4 regions of the Rhizobium sp. BG4 genome follow, and region 1 is predicted to be linked to each of the others. Evidence: riboswitches for the same ligand, from Rfam matches in the RefSeq annotation. Region 1 holds a riboswitch; each other region holds the start of a gene.
What was found. A riboswitch is a leader RNA that binds a small molecule or an ion and turns the genes downstream of it on or off. The one in region 1 is predicted to bind thiamine pyrophosphate.

Region 2: it holds a riboswitch for thiamine pyrophosphate, as region 1 does, so the genes downstream of both, F2982_RS26460 (ABC transporter permease) here and thiM (hydroxyethylthiazole kinase) in region 1, are expected to answer to the same signal.
Region 3: it holds a riboswitch for thiamine pyrophosphate, as region 1 does, so the genes downstream of both, F2982_RS15570 (YkoF family thiamine/hydroxymethylpyrimidine-binding protein) here and thiM (hydroxyethylthiazole kinase) in region 1, are expected to answer to the same signal.
Region 4: it holds a riboswitch for thiamine pyrophosphate, as region 1 does, so the genes downstream of both, thiB (thiamine ABC transporter substrate binding subunit) here and thiM (hydroxyethylthiazole kinase) in region 1, are expected to answer to the same signal.

What each region holds. Positions count from the first base shown of each region.
Region 1 covers NZ_CP044126.1:559,582-563,561, forward strand. The annotation lists gene F2982_RS22685 (sugar phosphate isomerase/epimerase) at 1-224, shown strand, start outside; partial or broken gene ugpC (sn-glycerol-3-phosphate ABC transporter ATP-binding protein UgpC) at 247-1,307, shown strand; TPP riboswitch at 1,349-1,445, shown strand; partial or broken gene thiM (hydroxyethylthiazole kinase) at 1,499-2,301, shown strand; gene thiE (thiamine phosphate synthase) at 2,298-2,933, shown strand; gene thiD (bifunctional hydroxymethylpyrimidine kinase/phosphomethylpyrimidine kinase) at 2,930-3,742, shown strand; gene F2982_RS22710 (YdeI/OmpD-associated family protein) at 3,746-3,980, opposite strand, start outside.
Region 2 covers NZ_CP044126.1:1,368,276-1,372,255, forward strand. The annotation lists gene F2982_RS26450 (hypothetical protein) at 1-24, opposite strand, end outside; gene F2982_RS26455 (outer membrane protein) at 184-813, opposite strand; TPP riboswitch at 964-1,066, shown strand; gene F2982_RS26460 (ABC transporter permease) at 1,176-1,916, shown strand; gene F2982_RS26465 (ABC transporter substrate-binding protein) at 1,948-2,886, shown strand; gene minC (septum site-determining protein MinC) at 3,018-3,770, shown strand; gene minD (septum site-determining protein MinD) at 3,804-3,980, shown strand, end outside.
Region 3 covers NZ_CP044125.1:3,108,861-3,112,840, reverse strand. The annotation lists gene F2982_RS15580 (acyltransferase family protein) at 1-707, shown strand, start outside; gene glpK (glycerol kinase GlpK) at 708-2,201, opposite strand; TPP riboswitch at 2,342-2,453, shown strand; gene F2982_RS15570 (YkoF family thiamine/hydroxymethylpyrimidine-binding protein) at 2,445-3,053, shown strand; gene F2982_RS15565 (ABC transporter permease) at 3,081-3,869, shown strand; gene F2982_RS15560 (ABC transporter ATP-binding protein) at 3,866-3,980, shown strand, end outside.
Region 4 covers NZ_CP044125.1:1,956,546-1,960,525, reverse strand. The annotation lists gene F2982_RS10030 (MDR family MFS transporter) at 20-1,555, shown strand; TPP riboswitch at 1,612-1,724, shown strand; gene thiB (thiamine ABC transporter substrate binding subunit) at 1,777-2,799, shown strand; gene thiP (thiamine/thiamine pyrophosphate ABC transporter permease ThiP) at 2,799-3,980, shown strand, end outside.

The DNA.
Region 1 (3,980 bases):
TCGGTTATCACGGCAAGGGTTGGTGGCAGTACAAGCTGCCGGGCCTCGGCTTGCTCGACTGGTCGAGGTTCCTGAAGCAGGCGCGCAGCTACGGCTTCGACGGCACGATTTCCATCGAGCACGAGGACGCCGCCTATGGCTGGCCGGGCAAGGACCTGGAAACTCGCAAGGAGGGCGAACGCGTCGGCCTCGGCTATCTCAGAACCGTCTTGGACAAGCTTTGATCGCAGCCTGGGGAGGACGATAATGGCTCATGTTTCAGTCAATAATGCTCGCAAGGACTACGGCGCGTTCAAGGCCATCAAGGGTGTCTCGGTCGATATCCGCGACGGCGAATTCGTCGTCCTCGTCGGACCGTCCGGCTGCGGAAAGTCGACGCTGCTCAGAATGATCGCCGGGCTTGAAGGCATCACGTCGGGCGAGATCCAGATCGGCAAGCATGTCGTCAACGAGCTAGCGCCGAAGGACCGGGACATCGCCATGGTGTTCCAGAACTACGCGCTCTATCCGCATATGACGGTCGCCAAGAACATGGGATTTTCGCTGCGGCTGAAGCGTATGCCGCGGGCGGAGATCGACAAGCGGGTCGGCAATGCCGCAAAGATCCTCGGCCTCGAAAGCCTGCTCGAACGCTATCCGAAGCAGCTCTCCGGCGGCCAGCGCCAGCGCGTTGCCATGGGCCGGGCGATCGTGCGCGATCCCGCCGTCTTCCTGTTCGACGAGCCGCTCTCAAATCTCGACGCCAAGCTTCGCGTGCAGATGCGCTCCGAGATCAAGGAACTGCACCAGCGGCTGCAGACGACAACGATCTACGTCACCCACGACCAGATCGAAGCGATGACCATGGCCGACAAGATCGTCGTCATGAGGGATGGCCGCATCGAGCAGTCAGGCTCGCCGCTCGACCTCTATGACCGGCCGAACAATCTCTTCGTCGCCGGCTTCATCGGCTCGCCCGCGATGAACTTCATCAAGGGCAGCATGACGGATACGGGCTTCCGCACCGAGGATGGCATTACCCTGCCGAGCGACCGTCGGCCTGCTGACGCGGTGACCTACGGGATCCGCCCGGAGCATTTGCAACTCGACCCAATGGCATCGAGATCACCACCGTCGTCGTCGAGCCCACCGGATCGGAAACACTGGTGATTGCGCGGCTCGGCGCGCAGACGATCAGCTGCGTCTTCCGCGAGCGGATCAGGGCTGCACCCGGCGATGTCCTGAAGGTGGCGCCCATTCACGATGCCGTACATCTCTTCGGCGCCGATGAGCAGCGCATCGCCAGTGGGGAAGCCCGGCTTAACTGATAGGGCGTGACAAGCCGCCGATAATTTGCGATGACCGTGGTGTTGAGAGACAGGGGCGTTCGCCGAAAGGCGGGCTGAGAAGTACCCTTCGAACCTGAACCAGATAATGCTGGCGGAGGGAGTCGCTCGAGGCCCTTCGCTTCCATGTGCCTGGCCTCCCGCGTCTTGCCCCGCCCCAAAAGGGACGCAAGATGACGACTTCGAGATCACCCGGGCAATTGCTGACCGCGCTGCGCGCCGCGCCGCCACTCGTTCAATGCATTACCAACTATGTCGCGATGAATATCGCCGCCAATGTCGTGCTGGCCGCGGGCGCCTCGCCCGCCATGGTCCATGCCGAAGAGGAAGCCGGTGAATTCGCCGCATTCTCCGGTGCACTGACCATCAATATCGGCACGCTCTCGCCCGCCTGGGTCAGCGGCATGAAACAGGCGGCGAAGGCTGCCGCGCGCAACGGCAAGCCATGGGTTCTCGACCCCGTGGCGCATTACGCCACCGGCTTCCGCCGCGAAAGCGTCGCGGCACTTCTCCACCTCAACCGGCGATCATCCGCGGCAATGCATCCGAAATCATCGCGCTGGCCGGCAGCGAAAGCCGTGGCCAGGGCGTCGACAGCCGCGATCCCGTCGAGCAGGCGGAAGGTGCTGCCCGCAGCATCGCGGCGCAATATGGCGCCGTTGTCGCGGTCACCGGCCCGGTCGACTTCGTCACCGACGGCACCCGCGCCGTTCGCATTTCCGGCGGTTCGCCGCTGATGCCGCAGATCACCGCGCTCGGCTGCTCGCTGACCTGCCTGACCGGCGCGTTTGCCGCGGTCGCCTCTGACGAGACCTTCGATGCGACGGTTGCCGCTCTCGCAATGTTTGCCGTCGCCGGCGAACAGGCGGCACAGGAAGCCAAGGGGCCCGGATCCTTCTCCTGGCGTTTCCTCGATGCGCTTGCCGCGCTCGATGGTCCGGCACTCGACGCCGCAGCAAGGATCAGCCAGGCGTGAAGAGCTTCGACCTCTCCCTTTATCTCGTCCTCGACCCGGAGCTCTGCTCCGGGTACGGGCTTGCCGAAACAACCCGCGCAGCCGTTGCAGGTGGAGCGACCATCGTGCAGCTGCGCGACAAGACGGCGACTACCCGGCAGATGATCGAGACGGGCCGGGCACTGCAGCGGGTCCTGTCAGGAAGCGGAGCACTGCTTGTCGTCAACGACGATGTGGAAGCGGCAATCGCGCTCAACGCCGATGGGCTGCATATCGGCCAGGAGGACCTCGGCGCCGCCGAGGCGCGCCGCCGCATCGGCCCTGATATGATCCTCGGCCTCTCGGTCGAGACGCATGCGCTTGCCGCAGCCGTCGATCCCGCCATCGTCGACTATGCGGGGATCGGCCCCGTTTTCGCGACGGCGACCAAGCCGGATCACAAGCAACCGATCGGCATCGCAGGTCTGGCGGAGCTGGTTCGTGTCTGCCCGGTTCGCTCGGTGGCAATCGGCGGCCTGAAGGCGGAACATGTGGAGCCAGTGCTCGCAACGGGCACGGAAGGGCTTGCGGTCGTCTCGGCGATCTGTGGCCAGCCGGATCCGCAAGCGGCGACGGCTGCAATCGCCGAACGCATCAGAAAGGCAGGACAATGATCCGCAACGTTCTCTCGATCGCCGGCTCCGACCCATCGGGCGGCGCCGGCATCCAGGCCGACCTCAAGGCATTCTCGGCCCGCGGCACATACGGCATGGCCGTGCTGACGGCCCTGACTGCGCAGAACACCACCGGCGTTTCCGCAGTGCAGACCGTCTCTCCGGATTTCGTCGCCGAGCAGATCCGCATGGTCTTCGCCGACGTGCGTGTCGATGCCGTCAAGATCGGTATGATCGCCAATGCCGGGATTGCCGAGGCGATTGCCGATGCGCTGCATCCGCATCGCGGCATCCCGCTGGTGCTCGACCCGGTGATGATCGCCAAGGGCGGCGCCGCCCTCCTCGATATCGCCGCGATCGGCGCGCTCACCGACCGCCTTCTGCCGCTGGCAACGATGCTGACGCCGAACCTGCCCGAAGCGGCGGCGCTGCTCGGCGAGGATCATGCCCAAGACCGCGATGCCATGCAGCAGCAGGCGCGCAAACTGCTGGATCGCGGACCGCGCATGGTACTGTTGAAAGGCGGCCATCTCGGCGGCACTGACAGCCCCGATGTGCTGGCAAGCGCCGGCCATATTACCTGGTTCGAGGCTCCAAGGGTTCCGACGAAGAACACACACGGCACCGGCTGTACGCTGTCGAGCGCCTTGGCGGCCGAGCTTGCAAAGGGCAAGACGCCGGAGGCAGCGGTCGCGATCGCCAAGCGCTATCTCGCCGATGCCGTTGCGGCTGCAGAAACGCTCACCGTCGGTTCCGGCCATGGCCCGGTCCAGCATTTCCACGCGCTCTGGGACAAGGCCGATCTCTGAGGTTCAGACCTTCGGCTTCTTGTTCTGCGGATAGATCGTCTCGCCCTTCGCCAGCATCTCGACGAAGGCCGCGATCTTCCGCTCGCGGCCCGCGGGCGTCTTCATATTGTGCACGCGGAAGGCGAGCGCGAAGCGGTTTTGCGCGCTGAGCGCCGCAAGCATCGCCTTGGCCTTGGGATCGGCGTCGATCGCCGTCTGCAGATCGTCGGGGATTTTCAGGTCCTTGCCGCTGCCATAG
Region 2 (3,980 bases), 800 kb from region 1:
GATTGTTCCGAGACCCGACAGCATGTGAGCATTCCTCATGATGGGAATGACTTTTGTCGAAGTCCTAAATTAGTGCAACACGGTGTTCCGGTTTTCCACGAGATGTTGGAAAGCGTACCGGCGATCATAGAAAAGGGCACGCCGAACGAAGGCGTGCCCTTACATTGGGGAGATGGGTGGCGCCTAGAACTTGACGCCGACGCCGATCATGATCGTGTTCTGGTTCAGGTCGAAATCGCCGCCAGCCGCGCCGAAATTGCCGCTGCCGTAATCGGTGTAGCGATATTCGCCGCGGGCAAAGATATTCTGGGTGAAGGCGTAGTCGATGCCGGCGCCGATGGTCCAGCCGTTCAGCGTATCCGATTCGTCTGGCCCGACATCCGGATTGGCCTCGGCCCGGGCGATTGCCCAGCCGGCCGTGCCGTAGATCAGCGCATTGTCGAAGGCATAGCCGACGCGGGCGCGAACCGAGCCCTGCCAGGTCGTCTCGACCGAGCCAAAGGCTACATCCTCCTTGTTCCAGTTGTGCAGGACGTCACCTTCGACACCGACAACCCAGTTGTTGTCGAACTGATAGTTATAGCCGCCGAAGACGCCGAGAATGCCGCCATTGGCATCGACATCCGATGCCCCGGAAGGATCGAAGGTGTTCCAGCTATAGCCACCCTCGGCGCCGATATAGGGGCCGGACCAGGTGAAGACAGGTGTTATCGCTTCGGGCTCGCCAGGGGCGGGCGGCGGCGTCAGGTCCGCGGCCTGAGCGGAAATGCCGGCAAGTGAGGCAGCCAGCGCGGTGAGAATAACGAATTTCATATTCGGTCTCCCTAATGCTTAAGGGTCAAGTAGGGTGCCTGATCCAAAAGTCTCTAATTAATTTTGTAGCTGAGACCCCGGAATACAAGACTGGCGACCGGCCTGCGACAGATGCGCCATTGACTTCAGGCCGGGAAAACGACAGGTTCCGCCCATTCCGAGGGGAGCATCTGACGATGCTGAGATGGCGGTGAGCCGGACCCTTGAACCTGATCCGGGTCATGCCGGCGTAGGAACGGAACAAGATGCCGGCGGCATCTCCCCTTCTTCTTCGCTTTGCCTGGATCTCCAATTCTGTCTGGAGATCGCTTCGCCATGTCTGTCTTTCCGTTCCCGCATCCGGCCCGCGCGAAGGCCTAGCGATGCGTCCGCTCAACGCCCTCGGCGGCGTGGCCCTGCTGATCGCTCTCTGGCAGGCGGCCATCTGGATCTTCGCGCCCGCGCATTTCATTCTGCCGTCGCCTGCCGACGTCGTCGCCGTCTTCGGCAGGCAGCCGCTCTTCCTGCTTGAGCAGAGCCTGACGACGGCGCTCGAAATCGTCCTCGGCCTGCTCTGCGGCGCCATATCGGGCGCGGCCGTCGCCTTCGCGCTCGCCGCCTTTCCGGCGGCCGCCACGCTCGTCTGGCCGATGGTACTGATCCTTCAGGCTTTCCCGGTCTTCGTGCTGGCGCCGATCCTGGTTATCTGGCTGGGTTTCGGCATTGCCTCGAAGATCGCCATGGCGACGATCATCATCTTCTTTCCCGTCGCCTCCGCCTTTGCCGACGGGCTGCGCCGCACCGAGCGGGATATTCTCGATGCGGTATCGCTGACAGAGGCCAGCCATTGGCAGACGCTGATGCGGATCCGCCTGCCGCTCGCCCTGCCGTCCCTCGTCTCCGGCCTCAGGATCGCTGCACCCCTCGCGCCACTCGGCGCCGTGATCGGCGAATGGGTCGGGGCGTCGTCCGGCCTCGGCTTCGTCATGGTCCAGGCCAATGCCCGCATGCAGACGGACATGGTCTTTGCCGCCATGGCCGTGCTCGCCGCCATGACCGTTATCTGCCGCGTCGCCGTCGACAGGCTTACCTCCGGCTGGACCCCATGGGCCACCACGGACTGACTTCTTCTTCCCGCATAATCATGGAGCAAACATGCTGCGTCTGATATCCGCCACTCTCCTTGCGATCGCGACCCTCGCATCGCCCTCCTTCGCCAACGACAAGCTGACCGTCATGCTCGAATGGTTCGTCAATCCGGACCACGCGCCGATGGTGATCGCACAAGAGAAGGGCCTGTTCGCCGCCGCCGGTCTCGATGTCACCCTCATTCCGCCCGCCGACCCCTCCGCGGTGCCGCGTCTCGTTGCCGCCAAGCAGGCCGATATCGGCATCCACTACCAGCCCAATCTCTATCTCGATCATGAAGCCGGATTGCCGATCGTCCGCATCGGCACGCTGGTCGAAACGCCGCTGAATACGGTGACCGTTCTGGCCGACGGGCCGATCAAGAGCCTGGCCGACTTGAAGGGCAAGAAGGTCGGCTTCTCCGTCACCGGTTTCGAGGATGCGATGCTGAAGCGGATGCTCGAAAATGCCGGTCTCAAGAAGGACGATGTCGAGCTCGTCAATGTCAACTTCTCGCTCTCGCCGTCGCTGATCGCGGGCAAGGTCGATGCGACCGTCGGCGGCTTCCGCAATTTCGAGCTGACGCAGATGAAGCTCGAGGGTCACGAGGGCAAGGCCTTCTATCCGGAAGAAAACGGCGTGCCGCCCTATGACGAACTGATCTTCATCGCCCATCGCGATTCGGTTGCCGATTCGCGTCTGCCGCGCTTCCTCGGTGCGATCGAGCAGGCCTCCGTCTTCATCACCAACCACCCCGATGACGCCTGGCAGATGTTCATCAAGGCCTATCCTGATCTCAACGACGAGCTGAACCGCAAGGCTTTTTTCGACACGCTGCCGCGCTTCGCCAAGCGCCCCGCCGCTCTCGATACCGGCCGCTACGAGCGCTTCGGCGCCTTCATGCAACAGATGGGACTGGTCAAGACGGCGCCCAAGGTCGAGGACCTCGCCGTCGAGATAAGGTAGTCTGTGGCGCGTCTGCCACGGCCCTTTGCAAAGCCCCCCGGCCGTTAACCGAATGTACCGGCCGGGAGCCCCGCGTTAACTATTTGTTAACCACGAAGCAGCTACACCGAAGCAATCAAAAATTAACCAAGATTGCTAATGTGTTAACCGACGCACGCTCCATCCGTATCAAAGGCCGTTCGTTCCTGGCGGTCGTTTTGACGCCCGATCTGCCCTTCGAGGAGTGGCTGGTCCGGCTCGACGATCTGGCCTCGCGCTCGGCAGGATTCTTCCTGGGGCGTCCCGTGGTTCTCGACGTTTCGGACCTGCAGGCCGACCGGGCGCTGCTGAAATCGATGATTGCGGCGCTCGCCGAGCGCAATGTGCGGATCATGGGGATCGAAGGCGCGCGTCCCTCGCAGCTTGACGCGACGATGCCTCCGGGCATGACGGGCGGCCGCCCGGCGCCGGATGTCGAGGTGACGGAAACGGCGCCTGCGCCTGTGAAGGGCGCTGCACCGAAGGCTGAAGAGCCGGTACAGGTCGTGGCGCCGCAGGTGATCACCCGCGCGCCGCTCTCCTCGATGGTGCTGCACGAGCCGGTCCGCTCCGGCCAGTCGATCATCTTTCCGGAAGGCGATGTGACGATCATCGGTTCGGTCGCCTCGGGCGCCGAAGTCATCGCCGGCGGTTCCATTCATATTTACGGCGCGCTGCGCGGCCGGGCGCTTGCGGGCTCGGTCGGCAATGCATCGGCGCGCATATTCTGCCGCAAGCTCGAAGCCGAGCTTCTGGCGATCGACGGCATTTACAAGACCGCGGACGATCTGCCCGCGGACCTGCGCGGCCACTCCGCGCAGCTTTGGCTCGAAAACGACGCGATCATGGCATCGCGGCTCATTTAACAGACGAATTGGTTCAGGAGCAGGAGAGGGGATATGGGTAAGGTCATAGTTGTTACCTCGGGTAAGGGTGGCGTTGGCAAGACGACCTCCACCGCGGCACTCGGCGCAGCACTCGCGCAGCGCAACGAGAAGGTCGTCGTCGTCGACTTCGACGTCGGTCTGCGCAATCTCGATCTGGTCATGGGCGCCGAGCGCCGGGTCGTCTACGAT
Region 3 (3,980 bases), on a different replicon from region 1:
TGCCCTCGGAGGGGTCGGATTCCTATCAGCTCATCGAAATGTGGTGGGCGCCGAATACCGGCATCTGGTTCATCTGGGCGCTGGCGATCTTCATGACCGTCACCAAGCTGCTCTCCTCGGCGCCGCGCATCCCGGTCATCGCCGTCGGCACGATTCTCTCGATCCTCACCTTCGGCGGCTATCTGCCGATCGAGCTCTTCACCCACCGCAATGTGCTGCAATATTTCGTCTTCTTCGCCTTCGGCTGCTGGTATGGCAGGCTGATCGCCGAAACGCTGACCGAGCGCCCTCTCCCCTTCGCAGCCGGTGGCTTCGCCGCATTCATCCTGCTGCTGGCGCTGCGCAGCCGCCTGCAGCCGATCGAGCCCGGCCTCTGGGCCTTCGCCTCGTCGATCGCCGGTCTCTCATGGCTGTGCGGCATGGCCGTGCTGATGTCGCGGCTGAAGGCGCTGCGCGACGTCTTTTCCTATTTCGGCCGCAACACGCTGCCGGTCTACGTCACCCATGTAATGATTGTCGCGGGCATAGCCGGCCTGATCGCCACCCTCGTCGAGCCGTCACCATCGATCGGCTATCTCGCGGCACCGCTGATCTGCGTCACCGCCATCACGCTGTCGCTGGCAATCAAGGCAGCCGCCGACCGCGCAGGCGCCAGCTGGCTCTACAGCCCGCCGATCAGGCGCGAGCGGGCGGTGGCGGCGGCCTGATCAGGCATCGCTCAGCGTCCGCTTCACCGCATTCTTCCACCCCTTGAGCTTGGCGGAACGGGTCTTCTCATCCATGTCAGGCTCGAAGCGGCGGTTGCGCTTCCAGTTAGCCGAGAAACTCTTGCGGTCGGGCCAGACACCGGCACGGCTGCCGGCGAGCCAGGCTGCCCCCAGCGCCGTCGTCTCCAGGATCACCGGCCGGTCGACGGGCGCGTCGAGCAGGTCGGAGAGCCGCTGCATCGTCCAGTCGGAGGCGACCATGCCGCCATCGACGCGCAGCACCGTGTCGTCGCTGCCGTTCTTCCAGTCCTTCTGCATCGCATCGAGCAGATCGCGGGTCTGGTAGCAGACGGCTTCCAGCGCAGCGCGGGCGAATTCCGCCGGGCCGCTGTTGCGTGTCAGGCCGAAGATTGCCCCGCGCGCCTTCGGATCCCAATGCGGCGCGCCGAGACCGGTGAACGCCGGCACCAGATAGACCTCCTGCGAGGGATCGGCATTCTCGGCGAGCTTGCCGGTCTCGCCGGCCGTGTCGATGATGCCGAGACCGTCGCGCAGCCACTGGACGGCCGCTCCGGCGATGAAGATCGATCCCTCCAAGGCATAGGTCGTCTCGCCGTCCAGCCGGTAGGCGATCGTCGTCAACAGCCGGTTCTTCGAACGCACCATGTCGGAGCCGGTATTCAAAAGCGCGAAGCAGCCGGTGCCATAGGTGGATTTCAGCATGCCAGGCTCGAAGCAGGCCTGGCCTATCGTTGCCGCCTGCTGGTCGCCGGCAACTCCGAGGATCGGGATCTCGGCGCCGAGGATCGACTTCTCGACGATGCCGAAATCGGCAGAGCAGTCCTTCACCTCCGGCAGCATGGCGGCGGGAACGCGCAGGATCTCCAGCAGGTCCTTGTCCCATTCGTTCTCGGCGATGTTATACATCAGCGTGCGCGAGGCATTGGTCGCGTCGGTGACGAAACTCTTGCCGCCGGTCAGCCGCCAGATCAGGAACGTGTCGATCGTGCCGAAGCAGAGTTCGCCCTTGGCGGCGCGGGCGCGCGCACCCTTCACATTGGCGAGCATCCAGGAGAGCTTGGTGCCCGAGAAATAAGGATCGAGGATCAGGCCGGTCTTCCTGGTGAAGATCTTCTCGAGGTCCTGGCGCTTCAGGTTTTCGCAATAGCTCGCCGTGCGCCGGTCCTGCCAGACGATGGCATTCTGGATCGGCTTGCCGGTTTCCCGCTCCCAGACGACGACGGTCTCGCGCTGGTTGGTGATCCCCAATGCGGCAATGTCAGTCGCCTTCACCTTCGCTTCGCGCAGCGCCATCTGGATCGTCGAAACGACGGAATCCCAGATTTCCTCAGGGTCATGCTCCACCCATCCCGAGCGCGGATAGATCTGCGTGAACTCCTTCTGGCCCACGCCTGCGATCTTCATCTCGCCATCGAACACGATCGCCCGTGTCGACGTCGTGCCCTGATCGATCGCCAGAACATATCCGCTCATCCCTGCCCCCTTCCATGAAGCTCTGATGCTTTCAGATAGATCATTTAAGAGGCAGAAACGAAAGGGAAAAGAAAGCCGAGCGCAATTTTGCCCCTCGTCAGATCGCCGCTTTACAAGCCGCGCGGCGCGTGTTTAAAAGGTGCCAACGACAGGGGTGCTCCGTATAGCCGGGGCTGAGATGCGGCTGGCATGGCCTCAAACTCTTTAGCTGATCTGGATAATACCAGCGGAGCGAGGCGAGCGATGTTTTCTGGCGCACAAATTTCCCTTTACCCGATGACCGACCGTTTCGTCGACGTCATCCTGTCTGCCCTTCCGGCACTTGATCCCTATCGCGAAAAGCTCAGGATCGAGACCGACGACATCTCGACGCTGATCGTTGGCACGCCCGATATCGTCTTCGCCGCCATGCGCGATCTCTATGTTGCGGGCTCGGCAGACGGCATCCACGCGGTGCTGCGCGCCACCATCTCCCGCGGCTGCCCCGGCGAGCCCGATGATCCCATGTGCCACACCGAAGCCCTTACCGGCCCGGTCCTGCCGCTTGCCGAGCGCAAGGCGTCGGCTCTCGAAGCGGTCGCTTCCGCCCCGGTCACCGGCCGCCATGCAGCCGCGCAGTTCTCGCTCTATGTCATGGGCACCGGCGATCACATGGAAGAGATCTACGGCTGCATCGACTTCCTGAAGAACTCAGGCGTCTTCGACCGCTCGAAGAATTTCTGCACCCGCGTCAAGGGCGATGCCGGCGCGGTCTTCGCAACGATCCACGAAGCCTTCGTCCGCTTCGGGCCGCCGAACGGCCATGTGACGATCGATCTCACCGTATCGGCCAACAGCCCCTCCGCCGTCTGATCCCAGCGTCACGTCAGGATCCTGCCGATGCCGAGATCTGTCCGGTTGCCGGGCCTTGCCGCCCGTTTTCTTCCCGCCATCCTCTCCGTCGGCGCCCTACTCGCCGCCTGGGAAAGCTATGTGCGCATCGCCGGCCTCCCGCCCGCGACGCTGCCCGCACCCTCGCGCGTTCTCGCCCAGGCCTTTGCCGAACGCGCAGCACTGCTGGCAAACAGCTGGCCGACATTGCAGGCGACACTGGCGGGTTTCGCGGCCTCCCTCCTCATCGCCTTCGTGTTTTCGGTGCTGATCGATTTCGTGCCGCGCCTGCGCTCGGCGCTGATGCCTGTCTTCGTCATCAGCCAGACGCTGCCGCTCGTCGCCATAGCGCCGCTCATCGTCCTCTGGTTTGGCTTCGGCCTGCTGCCGAAAATCCTGCTGGTCGCCCTCGTCACCTTCTTTCCGATGCTTGTGGCCCTCACACGCGGCTATGCCGCAACCGAGCCGGAGATCGAGGAACTGCTGACGACCATGGGCGCCTCGCGCTGGAAGCGCTTCTGCGCCGCCCGCCTGCCGTCATCGCTGCCCTATTTCTTCGCCGGTCTCAGGATATCGATCACCTATGCCGTCGTCGGCGCCATCTTCGCCGAATATGCCGGGGCCGCCCGCGGGCTCGGCATCTACATCCTCAACGCCAAGAACAATTTCCGCGCCGATCTCGTGCTTGCAGCCGTCCTCGTCAGCGCGCTGCTGACGCTCTTGCTGTTCTCACTCGCGGTCCTCGCCGAGCGCCTCACCATGCCCTGGCACCGGGCAAACGAGGATGACCCGGAATGAGCAGCGCGTCCCTTCTCGACATCGAAAACCTCAGTTGCCGCCTCGGCAATATCGATGTGCTCGCCGGCATCTCGCTGCACCTGAAGCAGGGCGAATTCATATCCGTCCTCG
Region 4 (3,980 bases), on a different replicon from region 1:
CAAGATCGGAACTGTCTTCATGGATATGCAGCTTGCCTCCCAGCCGCTCGTGACGGATCCCCGCCGCAGGCTTATTCTCTTCCTGTTTCTGATGACCGCGATGTTCATGGCAACGCTGGACAATCAGATTGTCTCGACGGCGCTGCCGACGATCGTGGGCGAATTCGGCCATCTCGAGCGCTTCGGCTGGATCGGCTCGGCCTATCTCCTGTCGCTCAGCGCCGTGATGCCCGTCTATGGCAAGCTCGGCGACCTCTTCGGCCGCAAATATGTGATGATGACGGCGATCGCGATCTTCACCGTCGGCTCGGCTGTCTGCGGTCTGGCCATCTCGATGAACACGCTGATTGCCGCCCGCGTGCTGCAGGGCCTCGGCGGCGGCGGCATCATGGTGTCGATCTTCGCCGTCAATGCCGACCTTTTCGAGCCGCGGGAGCGTGCCCGCTACCAAAGCTATTCCAGCCTCGTGCTGATGGCCTCCAGCGCCATCGGCCCCGTTCTCGGCGGCATGATGAGCGATCTGTTCGGCTGGCGTTCGATCTTCCTCGTCAACGTCCCCATCGGTTTCGTCGTGCTTATCGGCTTGGCGCTGATGCTGCCCTACCGCAAACCGCATCGCCGCCCGAAGATCGATTATGCCGGTGCCCTGCTCTTGGCGATGACCACCACCAGCATCGTGCTGATGGCCGATGGCAGCGAGCTCTTTGGCTCGATCCTTGCGCCGCAGAGCCTTGGCATCATCGCCGCAGGCGTTGTCTGCGCCATCGCCTGGGTCTTCGTCGAGCGCCGCGCCGCCGAACCGATCGTACCGCTGTCGCTGTTCCGCAACCCGACCTTCCCGCTTCTCCTGATCATGTCGATTACTGGCGGCGGGATCGCCATCGGCATGGCCAACTATTTCGCGCTCTTCCTGCAGACGACAACAGGCCTCTCGCCCTCGCATGCCGGCCTGCTCTTCATCATGCTGACCGGCGGCCTTGTCTGCGGTTCGTTGTTTGCCGGCCGCACCATCTCGCGCACCGGCCGCTACAAGCCCTTCGCCATCGCCAGCCTCTCCTGCAGCGCCATCGCTTTCGCGCTCCTGACACAGGTTCATGCGGGTACCCCTCTGCCCATCATCGGCCTGCTAATGGCTCTGCACGGCATCGGCATCGGGCTTGCACAGCAGGTGCCTATCATCGGCGTTCAGAACGCGGCTCCGGCCCGTGACGTCGGTGCTGCAACGGGTTCGGTGACGCTGTCGCGCATGGGCGGCGCCTCGATCGCCATCTCGATCTACGGCGCGATCATCGGCTCGCAACTCGCCAAGGTCGGCGTCTCCATCCCGGGTGTCGCCGATATCGAACAGCTGACGCCGAAGATGATGGCGGCATTGCCGGAAGCCAGCCGCCAGGCGGTGGCCGATGCCTATTCGGCAGCCTTCACGCCGCTCTTCATGACGTCCTGCGCCTTCGCCCTGATCGGCCTGATCGCGGCGTTTTTGCTGAAGCCGGTACAGCTGCCGCGCCACGGCGAGGCAAAGAATTCTGCGGCTGCAGCTGAAGCAGCCGAGTGACCTGATGAGGGCGAGCTTCGCCCTTGTCATAAAGCCGTCATCGCTATACATCTGCCAACGCTCTAACGGGGTGCCTGTGTCCGAAAGGACATCTGGCTGAGAGGCTGCAAGCCAACCCGCGGAACCTGATCCGGTTAACACCGGCGGAGGGATTAGATGCGCGCGTGACACCAGGCACCGCCCTTTTCCCGTGAAACAACTTGTATAGGAGGAGGCGCGCCATGCCCGGCCGCAAACCATTGATCGCAATTTTCGCCACGGCGCTTCTCGCCGTTACCTCGGCCATCGCTCCGGCCCAGGCCGCAGACAAGACGCTGACGGTCTATACCTACGAAAGCTTCACCTCCGAATGGGGTCCTGGCCCCAAGGTGAAGGAAGCCTTCGAGAAGACCTGCGCCTGCACCGTCAATTTCGTGAGCGTCGCCGATGGCGTCGCCCTTCTCTCACGCCTCAAGCTCGAGGGCGCCTCGACGAAGGCCGACGTCGTGCTCGGCATCGACACCAACTTGATCACCGAAGCCAAGGATACGGGCCTGTTTGACGCCAGCGGCGTCGATACCAGCGCCTTGAAGGTACCCGGCGATTTCAAGGACGATGTCTTCGTTCCCTATGACTACGGCCACTTCGCCATCATCTACGACACGCAGACGGTAAAGAACCCACCGAAAAGCATGCAGGAACTGGTCGACGGCGACCCGTCGCAGAAGATCGTCATCGAGGATCCGCGCACCTCTACGCCGGGTCTCGGCCTGCTGCTTTGGGTGAAGTCCGTTTACGGCGACAAGGCGCCGGAAGCCTGGGCCAAGCTCAAGAACCGCATCCTGACGGTCACGCCCGGCTGGTCGGAGGCCTATGGCCTGTTCACCAAGGGCGAGGCGCCGATGGTGCTCTCCTATACGACGTCCCCGGCTTACCACATGGTCGCTGAAAACACCGACCGCTATCAGGCGGCCGCCTTCTCCGAGGGCCACTATATCCAGATCGAAGTCGCCGGCCTGCTGAAGAACGCGCCAGACAAGGATCTTGCCCGCGACTTCCTGAAGTTCATGGTCACCCCCGGCTTCCAGGACACGATCCCGACCAACAACTGGATGATGCCGGTCTCGGCGACATCCACGCCCCTGCCGGATGCTTTCGGCAAGCTCGTCAACCCCTCCAAGACTTTCCTGATGTCGCCGGATGACGTCGCCAAGAACCGCAAGGCCTGGATCGACGAGTGGCTTGCGGCGATGAGCATGAACTGATGCTGCAGACGGCGGCGGAACGGCGAAATGCATTGGCGGGCGGCGCAATTGCGCTCGCCGCCATCCTGCTTTTCATCGGTATCGCTGCCGTTTCGCTTGCCGCCTCCGGCGGGGGCGCTGCCTTTGCCGGGATCATTTCCGATCCCTATATCCTCCGCGTCCTGCGCTTCACGCTGCTGCAGGCAGTCCTCTCCACGCTGCTATCGGTTTTCCTGGCGATCCCTGTCGCGCGGTCGCTCGCCCGCCAGCCGCAATTTCCCGGCCGCATCTGGATCATCCGGCTGATGGCGGTGCCGATGGGACTGCCGGTCCTGATCGGCGCGCTCGGCCTGATCGGCATCTGGGGCAGGCAGGGCCTGCTCAACAGCGCGCTGACGAAACTCGGCCTCGCCGAACCCGTCAGCATCTATGGCCTGACCGGCATTCTGCTTGCCCACGTCTTCTTCAACCTGCCGCTCGCCTGCCGGCTGATGCTTGCCGGTCTTGAACGGCTGCCCTCTGAATACTGGCTGATGGCGAGCAATCTCGGCATGCGTCAGCGCGCCATCTTCCGTTTCATCGAATGGCCCGCCATCCGCGGCCTGATCCCCGGTATCGCGGGGCTGATCTTCATGCTCTGTGCCACCAGCTTCACGCTGGTGCTGACGCTCGGCGGCGGTCCTGCGGCAACGACGGTCGAGGTGGCGATCTACCAGTCGCTTCGCTTCGATTTCGATCCCGGCCGCGCCGTCGCACTTTCCCTGCTGCAGATCGCGCTGACCGGCCTCGTCCTCGCCGCCATGTCGCTCCTGCCAGCGAGCCCTGACGAGGGGCTGACGACGGGCCAACGAGCAATGCGTTTCGATGGCAGGAAGCCCACAGCGAGGCTATTGGACAGCCTGCTATTGATCGTCGTCGCAGCCTTTCTCCTGTCGCCACTTCTCTCGGTCGTCGTCGCCGGCCTGAAAGCCGACCTGCCGAAACTGCTTGGCGAACCCGTCTTCTGGCAGGCCGCGGCGATGAGCTTCGGTATATCCATCTCCGCCGCCACACTGGCGCTGCTGGTATCGGCAGCCCTGATCCGCGCCCGCCAGACCATCGCCACCAGCAAGCAGTCCGGCCGTGGCAACCGCGCCTTCTTCGCCACGATGGGCGGCGCATCTTCGATGGTGCTATTGGCCCCGCCGGTCGTGCTTGCCACA